2 regions of the Mesorhizobium sp. P2_A12 genome follow, and region 1 is predicted to be linked to the other one. Evidence: predicted binding sites of a transcription regulator. Region 1 holds the regulator's gene; the other holds the start of a gene.

The links. Region 1 encodes PhoB, which activates phosphate uptake and scavenging genes when phosphate is short. Its sites were predicted from a motif close to TGTCATNNANCTGTCAT; they were not measured.
Region 2: the regulator PhoB is predicted to act here: its motif matches at 3,359-3,375, upstream of AC1DZU_RS18595 (RNA degradosome polyphosphate kinase).

The regions. Positions count from the first base shown of each region.
Region 1 is NZ_JBFUCU010000004.1:528,975-535,721, reverse strand. Features, by position in the region: gene xylF (D-xylose ABC transporter substrate-binding protein) at 1-949, opposite strand, end outside; gene AC1DZU_RS12925 (ROK family protein) at 1,303-2,550, shown strand; gene phoB (phosphate regulon transcriptional regulator PhoB) at 2,704-3,393, opposite strand; gene phoU (phosphate signaling complex protein PhoU) at 3,413-4,120, opposite strand; gene pstB (phosphate ABC transporter ATP-binding protein PstB) at 4,146-4,952, opposite strand; gene pstA (phosphate ABC transporter permease PstA) at 4,949-5,800, opposite strand; gene pstC (phosphate ABC transporter permease subunit PstC) at 5,804-6,747, opposite strand, start outside.
Region 2 is NZ_JBFUCU010000008.1:18,350-25,096, reverse strand. Features, by position in the region: gene AC1DZU_RS18620 (amino acid ABC transporter permease) at 1-137, shown strand, start outside; gene AC1DZU_RS18615 (amino acid ABC transporter ATP-binding protein) at 216-965, shown strand; gene AC1DZU_RS18610 (TIGR02117 family protein) at 1,082-1,753, shown strand; gene AC1DZU_RS18605 (FAD-dependent monooxygenase) at 1,792-3,030, opposite strand; gene AC1DZU_RS18600 (zinc-finger domain-containing protein) at 3,050-3,295, opposite strand; gene AC1DZU_RS18595 (RNA degradosome polyphosphate kinase) at 3,532-5,733, shown strand; gene ppx (exopolyphosphatase) at 5,733-6,747, shown strand, end outside.

The sequences.
Region 1 (6,747 bases):
CCTTGGTGATCGCGATCGGGGTCAGGAACAGCGAGTTGGTCTCGTTGCCGCCGGGCGTGGTGAACTTCACGGCGTTCGGGATCTTGTCCAGGGCAGTGCCAGCGGCCAGCTGCGAGGCGATCTCGGCAGCGTTCTTGCCGAGTTCGCGTGCGTCCTTCCACACCGACACGGTCTGTGTGCCGAGTGCAACGCGGTTCAGTGCGGCATGGTCGCCGTCCTGGCCGGACACCGGAACCGATCCTGCCAGCCCTTGCGCCGTCAGCGCGGCGACGACGCCGCCGGCGGTGCCGTCATTGGCTGCCACCACGGCATCGACCTTGTTGTCGTTGGCGGTGAGGAACTGTTCCATGTTCTTCTGGGCATTGGCGGGCAGCCAGCCATCCGTATAGGCTTCGCCGACATTCTTGATCTTGCCGCTATCGATGGCTGCCTTGAGCACTTCCATGGAGCCGGCGAACAGGAAATCGGCATTCGGATCGGCGCCCGAGCCCTTGATGAAGACGTAGTTGCCTTCCGGCTTGACCTTGAACACTTCGCGGGCCTGCATGCGGCCGACTTCCTTGTTGTCGAAGGTCAGGTAGAACACGTTCTTGTTCTCGATCAGCCGGTCATAGCCGACGACCGGAATGCCTTCGTCCAGCGCCTTCTGGACCGCCGGGCCGATGGCCGAGGCATCCTGCGCCAGGACGATCAGCGCGTTGGCGCCTTGCGAAATCAGGCTCTCGACGTCGGTGAGCTGCTTGCCCGGATTGGACTGCGCATCAGCGGAAATGTATTTGTCACCAGCCGCCTCGATGGCCTTCTTCATCGCCGCTTCGTCGGTCTTCCAGCGCTCTTCCTGGAAGTTGGACCACGAAACGCCGATGACCTTGTCCTTCGCCTGCGCGACCGACACCAGCGTCAGCGACATGGCGACACCCGCCAGGATGGCGGCTGTGAATTTTTTCATAATATCCTCCCTGCGCCGCGTATGGCGCGACCAAACTGACCCGTAGGCCGGCACAGAGGCTCTATTTTTTCGAGCCTCGAAAAAATAGTGATCCAACGCCCGAACGCTGTCAACATCGATTCTGATGGATTTTGACGTCTCTCCGAGTTTTTTTCGAGCTCCGGAATAAATAATGACATGATGGTGGGGTTCTGCCAGAATTTGGCTTCGCGCATGTCGCCCCAAAAGTCCGCAGCGGTTTCGGGGCAACGACACGCGCAGAAGCAAGTGCCTGAAGCGTCGCGCATTCAGGCTTCGCTGATGGCCTTCGGGAGGCACGAAAGGCTGCGGCGACCGGGAGGATGTGAAAAAACATGTCGGTCGGAATCCGCCACGACGATCTGCGCCGCCGCAACCGGGCGATGGTGATTGCGGCCGTGCGCCGCGCCGGACAGCCGTCCCGCACCGAGATCGCCGCGACCACGGGCCTCAGCCATTCGACCATATCGGCGATCTCCTCCGACCTCATCGGCGAAGGCATCCTGACTGAGAGCAAGCCGAGCGAGGCCGGCTCGCTCAAACGCGGCCGGCCGCAGGTCGGCCTCGGCCTCAATCCGGAAGCGGCGGCGGTGATGACCGTGGTGCTGTCACTGAACTTCCTCTCGGTCGCCGTCATCGACTATGCCGGCCAGGTGATCGCCGAGGAACAGCGCCGGCTGGACACGCTGACCATGTCGCGCGACGCGCTGGTCGGTGAATGCGTTGCCATCGTACGGCGTCGTCTTGAAGACCCCGACCTCGACGTCCGCAGTGTCGCCCGCATCGCGCTGGCGATCCAGGGCATCACCGACACGCGTGCCCGCGCCATGCTGTGGTCACCGATCACGCCGCACACCGACATCGCCTTCGCCGACATACTCGAGGACGAGTTCGGCATCCCCGCCACCATGGAGAACGACTGCAACATGATGGCGATCGCGTTGCGCTGGCGCGACCCCGATCGCTACCGCGACGACTTCATCGCCATCCTGCTGTCGCACGGCATCGGCATGGGCCTGGTGTTGAAGGGCGAGTTGTTCACTGGCACCCATTCCTCGGGCGGCGAGTTCGGCCATATGATCCATCGGCCGCACGGCGCGCTGTGCCGCTGTGGGCGGCGGGGCTGCGTCGAGGCCTATGCCGGCAACTATGCCATCTGGCGGAACGCAAGGCAGATGAGCGAGGACGCGGAACCGGTGGCCGATGTCAGTGACGCCGACATGCGCGCGCTGGCGACCGCGGCCCGCGAGAGGGATGGACCCGAGCGCGAGGCCTATCGCAAGGCCGGCGAGGCACTCGGCTACGGTCTCGGCAGCCTGTTCGCGCTGATCGATCCGGCGCCCGTCGCCATGGTCGGTGTCAGCGCCGCCGCCTTCGACCTGATCGAGCCGGCATTGCGCGAGGCGATTGCGCAGACCGCCGGCGGCCAGCATTCGCAATCGATTTCCTTCGACACCGAACCGAACGAACTGCCACTGATCCGCGAAGGCTGCGCCACGCGGGCGCTGACCTTCGTAGACCAGGAGATTTTCGCGCCGGGCACGCAGGCGAGATCCGGCCTCGGCGGCAAGAACGTTGCGTGAATAACGCGCCTGGATGTGTTGAGATTCAGGTTAGGCCGAGTCGAGAATGGCGGGTTCCGAGAACCGGAACGGAGCGGACATTTGATCCGTGAGTACCGGAAGCGCAGGAAACTGCCGTTCACAGGCCGGCATCACCTGAATATCAGCATATCCCTAATCTTCCCGGATTGCGTAGCCCGCCCCACGAATGGTGCGGATGACATCGGGCATGCGGCCATTGTTGACCGCCTTGCGCAGCCGACCGACATGCACGTCGACCGTGCGTTCGTCGATGTAGATCGTCTCGCCCCAGACATTGTCGAGCAGCTGGCTGCGCGAGAACACACGGCCGGGATGGCGCATCATGAATTCGAGCAGGCGGAATTCGGTCGGTCCGAGCCGAATCTCGCTCTTCTTGCGATAAACCCTGTGCGATTCACGATCGAGCACGATGTCGCCGACCTTGAGCACGCTGGACAGCACTTCCGGCTTGGCGCGGCGCAGCAGCGCCTTGACCCTGGCCATGAACTCCGGCGTCGAGAACGGCTTGACCAGATAATCGTCGGCGCCTGTCGAGAGGCCGCGCACACGATCGCTTTCCTCGCCACGCGCGGTCAGCATGATGATCGGCAGCCGCTCGGTCTCGGGACGCATCCTTAGCCGGCGGCAGAGTTCGATTCCGGAAACCGCCGGCACCATCCAGTCCAGCACCAGAAGGTCGGGGACGTTCTCCTGCAGCCGGATCTCGGCCTCGTCGCCGCGCGTCACCACCTCGACCTGGTAGCCCTCGGACTCCAGATTGTAGCGGAGCAGCACACCCAGCGGCTCCTCATCCTCCACCACCATGATGCGTGGCGCGATCATCGACTGGTCACCCCTGCCGTCATGCCGCCGGCGCGGACATTGCCGTCTCGTCCTGCTTCGGACGATTGGCGGGCAGCTGCGTACCGGTCAAAACATAATATGCATTTTCCGCGATGTTGGTGACGTGATCGCCGATGCGTTCGAGGTTCTTGGCGCAGAACAACAGATGCGTGCAGGCGGTGATGTTGCGCGGGTCTTCCATCATGTAGGTCAGCAGTTCGCGGAACACGGAGGTGTATTTGACGTCGATGCGCTCGTCGTCGGCGCGCAGCTTCGCCAGCGCCGCCGCGTCGCGCGCCGTATATTCCTCGATGACGCCCTGCACCTGGATCAGCACCAGCTGCGCCATTGCGTCGATGGAGTGCGACAGGTCGCGCGGGGTGACACTGAGGCCGACGGTGCCGACGCGCTTGGCGATGTTCTTGGCAAGGTCGCCAATACGCTCGAGGTCGCCGGCCATGCGGATCGAACCGACGACGTGGCGCAGATCGTCGGCCATCGGCTGACGCTTGGCGATCAGTGTGATGGCGCGGTCGTCGAGTTCACGCTGGCGCGCGTCCATGATCGCATCGTCGGAGACGACGCGCTGCGCCAGGGCGTTGTCGGAATTCAACAGCGCCTTGGTGGCGCCGCCGACCATCGAGCCGGCGAGGTCGCCCATGTCGCGGATCAGCCTGCTGATCTGTCCGAGATCCTCGTCGAAAGAAGCGACTGTGTGTTCGCCCATGATCTTAGTCCTCGTATGCCTGAGCTCAGCCGAAGCGGCCGGTGATGTAGTCCTGCGTGCGCTTCTCGCGGGGCGACGTGAAGATCTTCTCGGTGCGGTCGAACTCGACCAGTTCGCCCAGATACATGAAGGCCGTCTGCTTCGACACGCGCGCCGCCTGCTGCATGTTGTGGGTGACGATGACGATCGTGTAGTCGGCTTGCAACTCGTCGATCAGCTCTTCGATCTTGGCGGTCGACAGCGGGTCAAGCGCCGAAGCCGGCTCGTCGAGCAGGATGACTTCCGGCTTCACCGCCACGGTGCGGGCGATGCAGAGTCGCTGCTGCTGGCCGCCGGAGAGGCTGAGGCCGCTTGCGTTGAGCTTGTCCTTGACTTCGGTCCACAGTGCGGCGCGCTTCAGCGCCTGCTCGACACGGCCGTCCATCTCTGACTTGCTGATCTTCTCATAGAGCCTGACGCCGAAAGCGATGTTTTCATAGATCGACATCGGGAACGGAGTCGGCTTCTGGAACACCATGCCGATCTTGGTCCGCAGCAGGTTGAGGTCCTGCGAGCGATCGAGAACGTTCTGGCCGTCGAGCAGCACCTGGCCCTCGGCGGTCTGCTTGGGATAGAGCTCGTAGATGCGGTTGAAGACGCGCAGCAGCGTCGACTTCCCGCAGCCCGAAGGTCCGATGAAGGCGGTGACGCTGCGCTCGGGCAGCGACAGCGTGATGTCCTTCAGTGCCTTGCTCTGGCCGTAGTAGAAGTTGAGGTTCTTGACCTCGATCTTGGCCTTGCCGGCAATTGCCTCGGCGGCGATCGTCATGTCTGGAGACAACATCTGGCTCATTTGTCCTCTCTGCGTCCGGTCAGGCTGCGAGCAAAGATGCTGAGCGCGAGAACCGTCAATGTGATGATGAGTGCACCGGTCCAGGCCAGTTGCTGCCATTCCTCGTAAGGGCTGAGAGCGAACTGGAAGATGGTCACTGGCAGGCTGGCCATCGGCGCGTTGAGATTGCTCGACCAGAACTGGTTGTTGAGCGCTGTAAAGAGCAGCGGCGCCGTCTCGCCGGAGATACGGGCGATCGACAACAATATGCCGGTGACGATGCCTGAAAGGGCGGCGCGGTAAGCGACCGACTTGATCACCACCCAGCGCGGCGCGCCGATCGCGGTGCCGGCCTCGCGCAACGCGTTCGGCACCAGGTTGAGCATGTCCTCGGTGGTGCGAACGACGACCGGGATGACCAGGATGGCAAGCGCGACAGCGCCGGCGATCGCCGAGAAATGCCCCATCGGCCGGACCATCAGTTCGTAGACGAACAGGCCGATGATGATCGACGGCGCCGACAAAAGGATGTCGTTGATGAAGCGCACCACGGTGGTGAGCTTCGAAAAGCGTCCGTATTCGGCCATGTAGGTGCCTGCCAGCACGCCGATCGGTGTACCGACGACGACGCCGATGACGGTCATCACGATGCTGCCGTAGATGGCGTTGAGCAGGCCGCCGGCATCGCCGGGCGGCGGCGTCATTTCGGTGAACACCGCAAGATTGACGCCGGACAGGCCCTTGTAGAGCAGCGCGCCGAGGATGAGCGCCAGCCAGGCAAGTCCGATGCCCGCGGCGGCGACGCACAGCGTCATCATCACGGAATTCTTCCTCTTGCGGCTCTGATGAAGCGATGTGGCTGTCGACATCGGTCAGGCTCCCGTGCGGGCGTCAATGCGCATCAGCATGTAGCGTGCGATGGCGAGGATCAGGAAGGTGATGACGAACAGGATCAGGCCGAGCGCTACCAGCGAAGAGGTGTAGAGATCGCCGACGGCTTCGGTGAATTCGTTGGCGATGGTCGCGGAGATCGTCGTTGCCGGCGCGAACAGCGAGGTGCTGATGCGGTGCGCATTGCCGATGACGAAGGTCACCGCCATGGTTTCGCCGAGCGCACGGCCGAGGCCGAGCATGACGCCGCCCATGATGCCGATCCTTGTGTAGGGAATGACCACGCGGCGGGTCACTTCCCAGGTCGTGCAACCGATGCCGTAGGCGGACTCTTTCAGCACCGGCGGCACCGTGTCGAAGACGTCCTTGGTGATCGAGGTGATGAAAGGCAGCACCATGATGGCAAGGATCAGCGACGACGTCAAAAGGCCGATGCCGTAGGGCGGACCGGCAAACAGGCTGTTGAGGCCGGGAATGCCATGGAACGCGCTGATGATGAAGGGCTGCACGGTCGTCTGCAGGAAGGGCGCCAGCACGAACAGGCCCCAGATGCCGTAGATGATCGAAGGGATGCCGGCGAGCAGCTCAACCGCCATGCCGATCGGGCGCCGCAGCGGGCGCGGGCAAAGCTCGGTGAGGAAGATGGCGATGCCGATGCCGAGCGGCACGGCAATCAGGATGGCGATGGCGGACGTGATGATGGTGCCGTAGATCGGCGCCAGCGCGCCGAATTTCTCCGTCACCGGGTTCCAGCTTTCGCTGGTCAGGAAGGAGAAGCCAAAGGTCGACAGGGCTTGCCAGGAGCCGGCAAACAGCGAGATCGCAACACCGCCGAGCAAGACCAGCACCAGCATGGCTGCGGCACGGGTCATTCCGTGGAAGATCGCGTCGGTCAGCGCGAAACGTCTGACAGTGGCGTCGCGCG
Region 2 (6,747 bases), on a different contig from region 1:
ACGCCAACTGGGCGACGGCGCAGACCGCCAAGTCGGGTCTGATCTTCGCCGCCTTTGTCTTCTGGCTGTTCTGCTTCGGCATGTCGCGCTATTCAATGTACACGGAACGCCGACTCGACACCGGCCACAAACGCTAAACAAAAGAACAAGGGGACCCTGTCATGGCCACCGAAAATGCCGTCAGCGCGGAAGAGATCAAGGTCAACGCCGCCAAGATGCACATCTCCGACACCGATGTCGCCATCGACATCGTTGCCATGCACAAATGGTATGGTGAGTTCCATGTGCTGAAGGACATCAACCTGAGAGTGATGCGCGGCGAGCGCATTGTCATCTGCGGGCCGTCGGGCTCCGGCAAGTCGACGATGATCCGCTGCATCAACCGTCTGGAAGAGCACCAGAAGGGCAAGATCATCGTCGACGGCAAGGAACTGACCAACGATCTGAAGAAGATCGACGAGGTGCGCCGCGAGGTCGGGATGGTGTTCCAGCACTTCAACCTGTTCCCGCATCTGACCATCCTGGAGAACTGCACGCTGGCGCCGATCTGGGTGCGCAAGACGCCCAAGAAGCAGGCCGAGGAAATCGCCATGCATTTCCTCAAGCGCGTGAAGATCCCGGAACAGGCCAACAAATATCCCGGCCAGCTGTCCGGTGGCCAGCAGCAGCGCGTGGCGATCGCCCGCTCGCTGTGCATGAACCCGCGCATCATGCTGTTCGACGAGCCGACCTCGGCGCTCGACCCGGAGATGATCAAGGAAGTGCTGGAGACGATGGTCGGCCTTGCCGAGGAAGGCATGACCATGCTGTGCGTCACCCACGAGATGGGCTTTGCCCGCAAGGTCGCCAACCGGGTGATCTTCATGGACCAGGGCCAGATCGTCGAGCAGAACACGCCGGCCGAGTTCTTCGACCACCCGCGCCATGAGCGCACAAAGCTGTTCCTGTCGCAGATCCTGCACTAGGCCTTCGGTAACCAGGAAGAGCCCGGCTGAAACAGTGCCGGGCTCTTTTGCGTATGGATGAGCAGGAGGCGGGCGGTCTGTGTCGCGCCAGGGTGCGTTTTGCAAGGCCGCCATTCATGAAAAAGCTGGGACGTTTTCTAGGCCTGCTGTTGATCGTCGTTGCGCTCGCTGTGATGCTGGGCACTCTCGTGCCGCGGCCGACATGGCGGGCGGCGGCCGCCGCCAATCCCGCCACCACGCGCCACATCCTGGTGCTGAACAACCCGATCCACACCGACATCGCCATCCCGGTCGACGACAGGGTGCGCCAGCGGTTCCATTTCCTGGTTGACGCCGGGATCCCGGTCGATAGCCCGGAGGTTCGCTACATCGTCGTCGGTTGGGGTGGTCGCTCCTTCTACCTGGAGACGCCGACCTGGTCCGAACTCAAGGCGGTTCCGGTGATGAAGGCACTGACCCTCGACGCGTCGGTCATGCATGTCGATGTCGCCGGCGCCATCGTCGAACCGCATCCGGATGTTGCAGGCTTCGACATCGGCGAGGATCGTTTTGCGGCGCTGCTCGATTTCATCGATGCGAGTTTCCAGCGGGGGCCGCAAGGCCCGCTTCTTGTTCCGGGCGCGGCCTATTCCAGCTTCGACCGCTTCTATGAAGCCAACGGCCATTTCAACGCGCTGGTCGGCTGCAACACCTGGACGGCGGCAGCCTTGCGCACTGCCGGCTTGCGAACCGGCTGGTGGAACCCGCTGCCGGCTTCGCTCGGTCTGTCGCTGCGGCTTTATAACTAACTCCGTCCTACGGGCTGGTATCCGGGCATGCCCAGATTTCAGCGCCGGATGATTTTCTGCGGCTGCCAGCCATAAAGCCAGTCCAGATCGGCGGCGAGCTTTTCGGACGAGCGCATTTTCAGGAACAGATTGCGCGCGATGGAGACGGGTCCCGAAGCATGCCAGGCGAGGCGGTTGAGGGCGCCACGACGGGCGACCCTGGCAACGCGCGGCCGTCGTAGGTTCTCCCAGATTTGAAGGCTTTGTGCCGGATCGGCGGGCAAGTCTGCAACGACATCTGCAAGCATCGCCGCATCCTCGATCGCCATGGCGGCCCCTTGCGCCGCGGACGGCGTCATCGCATGCGCCGCATCGCCGATCAGCGCCATGCTGTCGCTTGTCCAGGGCTGTTTGCTGTCGACCGTATGGATCGGCCACGCCATCCATGCGCCGACTTCCTCGATCAGACGGGCAAGTGCTGCTGCAGTTCCGCGCATGGCACCGGTCAAGATCCTGGTGTCGGCGTTCCCGGACCAGCCCTCGGCCATGCGTTCGCCTTTGGTGAAGGCGACAAGATTGAAGGCAGCACCTTTGCTGACGGGATAGGCGACCATGTGGAAGCCGGGATGCAGGAAGGTGGTGACGCAATTGGTGGCGCCGATCGCGGCAAAGGCTTGTCCGGCAGCGCTGTCGGAGGGAATGGTTGCACGCCAGGCCAGTTCGCCCGAAAAGTGACTTCTCGGCGAGGCCGCGCCCTTGGCTGTATCGACAAGCCCGCGCACGAACGACCAGACGCCATCGGCGCCGACCAGCAGCAAGCCCTCGGCCTCGACGGTCTCGCCGGCCATCTCGGCAGCCACGGTGACGCCATGGCTGCCTTTGGCAACGCCGCTGACATGTGCGCCGGGAGAAAGAACAATGCTCGGCATCTCGGCAACGCGCGCAGTCAATGCACTCTGCAGGTCAGCCCTGTGTGCAACGAGATAGGGTGCCTGCCAGCGGGCCTCGGCGGCTTGTCCCAGCGGCACGCGGGCCAGTTCGCGCAACGTCGCGGCGTCCTTCAACACCACCGCTTCCGGCCGCACCGCTGCCGGCAGCAGCCGGTCGAGCACGCCGAGCTGGCGAAGAATGCGTGTCGCGTTGGGAGAAAGCTGGATGCCGGCGCCAGCCGCTTCCAGGCGCTGCGCTTGTTCGAACACCTGCACGGGGTAGCCGCGTTCGGCGAACGCCAGCGCGGCGGTCAGCCCGGCGACGCCCGCCCCGGCGATGACGATTTGCCGGGACCGCGTGTCGTCCATCGGGCTTGCCGCGAAGGAATCAGGCGGCTTGGTCGATGTAGATACAGCCGGCAGGCAGCGTTTCCGTCGCCTTCAGCTTGGACGAATAGCGATAGAGCGTCGAGCAATAGGGGCAGACTTTTTCGTTGTCGTCGCCCATGTCGAGAAACACATGCGGGTGGTCGAAAGGCGGGTTGGCGCCCGTGCACATGAATTCCTTGACGCCGATGTCGATCGCCGGGTGGCCCGCATCGTTCTGAAAATGGGGAATGGAACCGCCTGCCATCGTCGTCTCCTTAACGCAGTCTCTTCTGCATCTGGATCATAACCGGCCTCTTTGCAAGTTCGATGAAATCAAACTGTCGCAAAAGCCTGTCAGAGGATAAGTTAAGCCGGTTAAGGCAATGACCCCGAAAACGGAATCGGTTTACGGAGAGGGTCAGGCCTCGCTTCAGGGCACCTGCGGCGCATCCGAGAAGGTTGCGTCACTCGGCGGCGGAGCGTGAGGGAAGAGCAGGAAAAATGAACGAACTGAAGCCGGTGCAGAGCGAATTCGTGAATGTCGAGGTGGCTCGTCCGGAGGGCGGCAACCCGGATCGCTTCGTCAACCGGGAGTTTTCCTGGCTGCAGTTCAACCGGCGCGTTCTCGAGGAGTCGCTGAACCTCAATCACCCGCTGTTGGAGCGCGTTCGCTTCTTGTCGATCTCGGCGGCCAATCTCGACGAGTTCTTCATGGTCCGCGTCGCCGGTCTTGCCGGCCAGGTGCGCGAGGGCATCACGCTGAAGAGCCCTGACGGCCGCACCCCCGAACAACAGCTCGAACAATTGCTGCGGGAGGTCGAACGGCTGCAGGAAGACCAGCAGAAGAGCCTTTCGGCGCTCATCGTGCTGCTCAACAAGGAAGGCATCGAGAGCATCACGCGTGACGCACTGACCAAGGACGAAAAGATCTGGCTGGAAGACCATTTCCAGGAGCAGGTGTTTCCGGTGCTGACCCCGCTGTCGATCGACCCGGCGCATCCGTTCCCGTTCATCCCCAATCTCGGTTTCTCGATGGCGCTGCAATTGCGCCATCGCAAGAACGGCGAAGAGATGAGCGCGCTTCTGCGCCTGCCGGTGGCGCTGAAGCGCTTCATCCGTCTGCCGGACCGCAAGCACCATGTCCGCTTCATCCCTCTGGAAGAGGCGGTCGGCCTTTACATCGGCAAGCTGTTCCCGGGCTACGAGGTCAAGGGCTCCGGCACGTTCCGCATCATCCGCGACAGTGATATCGAGGTCGAGGAGGAGTCCGAGGATCTGGTGCGCCTGTTCGAGACGGCGCTGAAGCGCCGTCGCCGCGGGTCGGTGATCCGCATCGAATTCGACGTATTGATGCCCGCCGAACTGCGCGATTTCGTTGCCGGCGAGCTAGGCGTATCGTCGAGCCGCATCAGCGTTCTGACCGGTCCGCTGGCACTCAGCCAGATTTCCGAGATCGTCGCCGTACCGCGCGACGACCTCAAGTTCACACCCTACAATCCGCGCTTTCCCGAGCGCATCCGCGAGCATGGCGGCGACTGCTTCGCCGCCATCCGCGAGAAGGACATCGTCGTCCATCACCCCTACGAATCCTTCGATGTGGTGGTGCAGTTCCTGCGCCAGGCGATGGCCGATCCGGAAGTGGTGGCGATCAAGCAGACGCTTTACCGCACTTCCAACGACAGCCCGATCGTGCGCGCGCTGGTTGATGCCGCCGAGGCCGGCAAATCGGTGACCGCGCTGGTCGAGCTCAAGGCGCGTTTCGACGAGGAAGCCAACATCCGCTGGGCGCGCGACCTGGAGCGCGCCGGTGTACAAGTCGTGTTCGGCTTCCTCGAGCTGAAAACCCATGCGAAAATGTCGCTGGTGGTGCGGCGCGAGGACGGCAAGCTGCGCAACTATGTGCATCTCGGCACCGGCAACTACCATCCGGTCACCGCGCGCATCTACACCGATCTGTCTTTCTTCACCACCGACCCGACGATTGCCCGCGATGTCGCCCAGCTCTTCAATTTCATCACCGGCTACGCCGAGCCGACGGATGAAATGCGGTTGGCGATCTCGCCGTTCACGTTGAGAAGCCGCATCTTGAAGCATGTTGCCGACGAGATTGCTCATGCGGTGGAGGGGAGGCCGGCGCGCATCTGGATGAAGATGAACGCGCTTGTCGATCCGATCATCATCGATGCGCTCTATGACGCCAGCCGTGCCGGCGTCGAGATCGACCTCGTCGTGCGCGGCATCTGCTGCCTGCGGCCGCAGGTGCCGGGCCTGTCGGAAAATATCAGGGTCAAGTCGATCGTCGGCCGCTTCCTGGAACACAGCCGCATCTATTGCTTCGGCAATGGCCATGGGCTGCCATCGGACGAGGCGATCGTCTACATCTCGTCGGCCGACCTCATGCCGCGCAATCTCGACCGCCGCGTCGAAACAATGGTGCCGATCACCAATCCAACTGTGCATGAACAGATCCTGGGCCAGATCATGCTGGGCAACATCATGGACAATCAGCAAAGTTTCGACGTATTGGCTGATGGAACCTCCCGGCGCGTCGTGCTGGAGGAGGGCGAGGAACCGTTCAACGCGCAGGAATATTTCATGACCAATCCGAGCCTGTCGGGACGGGGTGACGCGCTGAAGTCGCATGCGCCCAAGCGCATCGCGCAGTTCAAGCGCCGCAAGAAGAACGCCGCAGCGTCCACCTGATGCTGTCTGATTCCCAGGGCCGGTTACAGGACCGCCGACCGCTATCCATCATCGACATCGGGTCGAATTCGATCCGTCTCGTCGTCTATGAGGGGCTGGCGCGCTCGCCGACCATGCTGTTCAACGAAAAGATGCTGGCCGGCCTCGGCCGCGGCATCGTTTCCACCGGCAAGCTCGACCCCGAAGCGGTGACGCGCTCGATGGAAGAGTTCCGCCGCTTTCGCGCGCTCTCCGACCAGGCCGGCGCCGAGCACATGTATGTTCTGGCCACCGCCGCGGCCCGCGAGGCGATCAACGGTCCCGATTTCATCCTTCGCGCCGAGGACGTGCTCAAAACCGAGATACGTGTGATCAGTGGCCGCCAGGAAGCCTATTATTCGGCGCTCGGCGTCATTTCGGGCTTCCACCCGGCCAATGGCATCGCCGGCGATCTGGGCGGCGGCAGTCTGGAACTGGTCGACGTCAACGGCGAGGCGATCGGCGACGGCATAACGCTGCCGCTGGGCGGCCTGCGCCTGCAGGACATGGCGAAGAACTCGCTGACCCAGGCGGCCAAGATCACGCGTGACGAACTGTCGAGAGCCAAGCTGTTGAAAGGCGGGCAGGGCAGGCCTTTCTACGCGGTCGGCGGCACCTGGCGAAATCTCGCCCGGCTGCACATGGAAATGACCAATTACCCACTTGGCGTCATGCACCATTACGAGATCAGCGCCGAAAGTGCGACGAACTTCCTCAAGCAGGTGGCCAAGGCCGAGATCGAGAAGGTCAAGGGCATCGAAGGCGTTTCGAAGAACCGCCGTTCTCTGCTGCCTTATGGCGCCATCGTGCTGCAGGAGATCATGGCGGCGATGCAGCCGTCGAAGATCATCGTCTCGGCGCTCGGCGTGCGCGAGGGCTTTCTCTATTCGCTGCTCGACCAGGCCGAGCAGAAGGCCGATCCATTGATTTCGGCGTCGGAGGAACTCGCCCGGCTGCGCTCACGCTCCGTCACCCATGCGCATGAACTTGTCGACT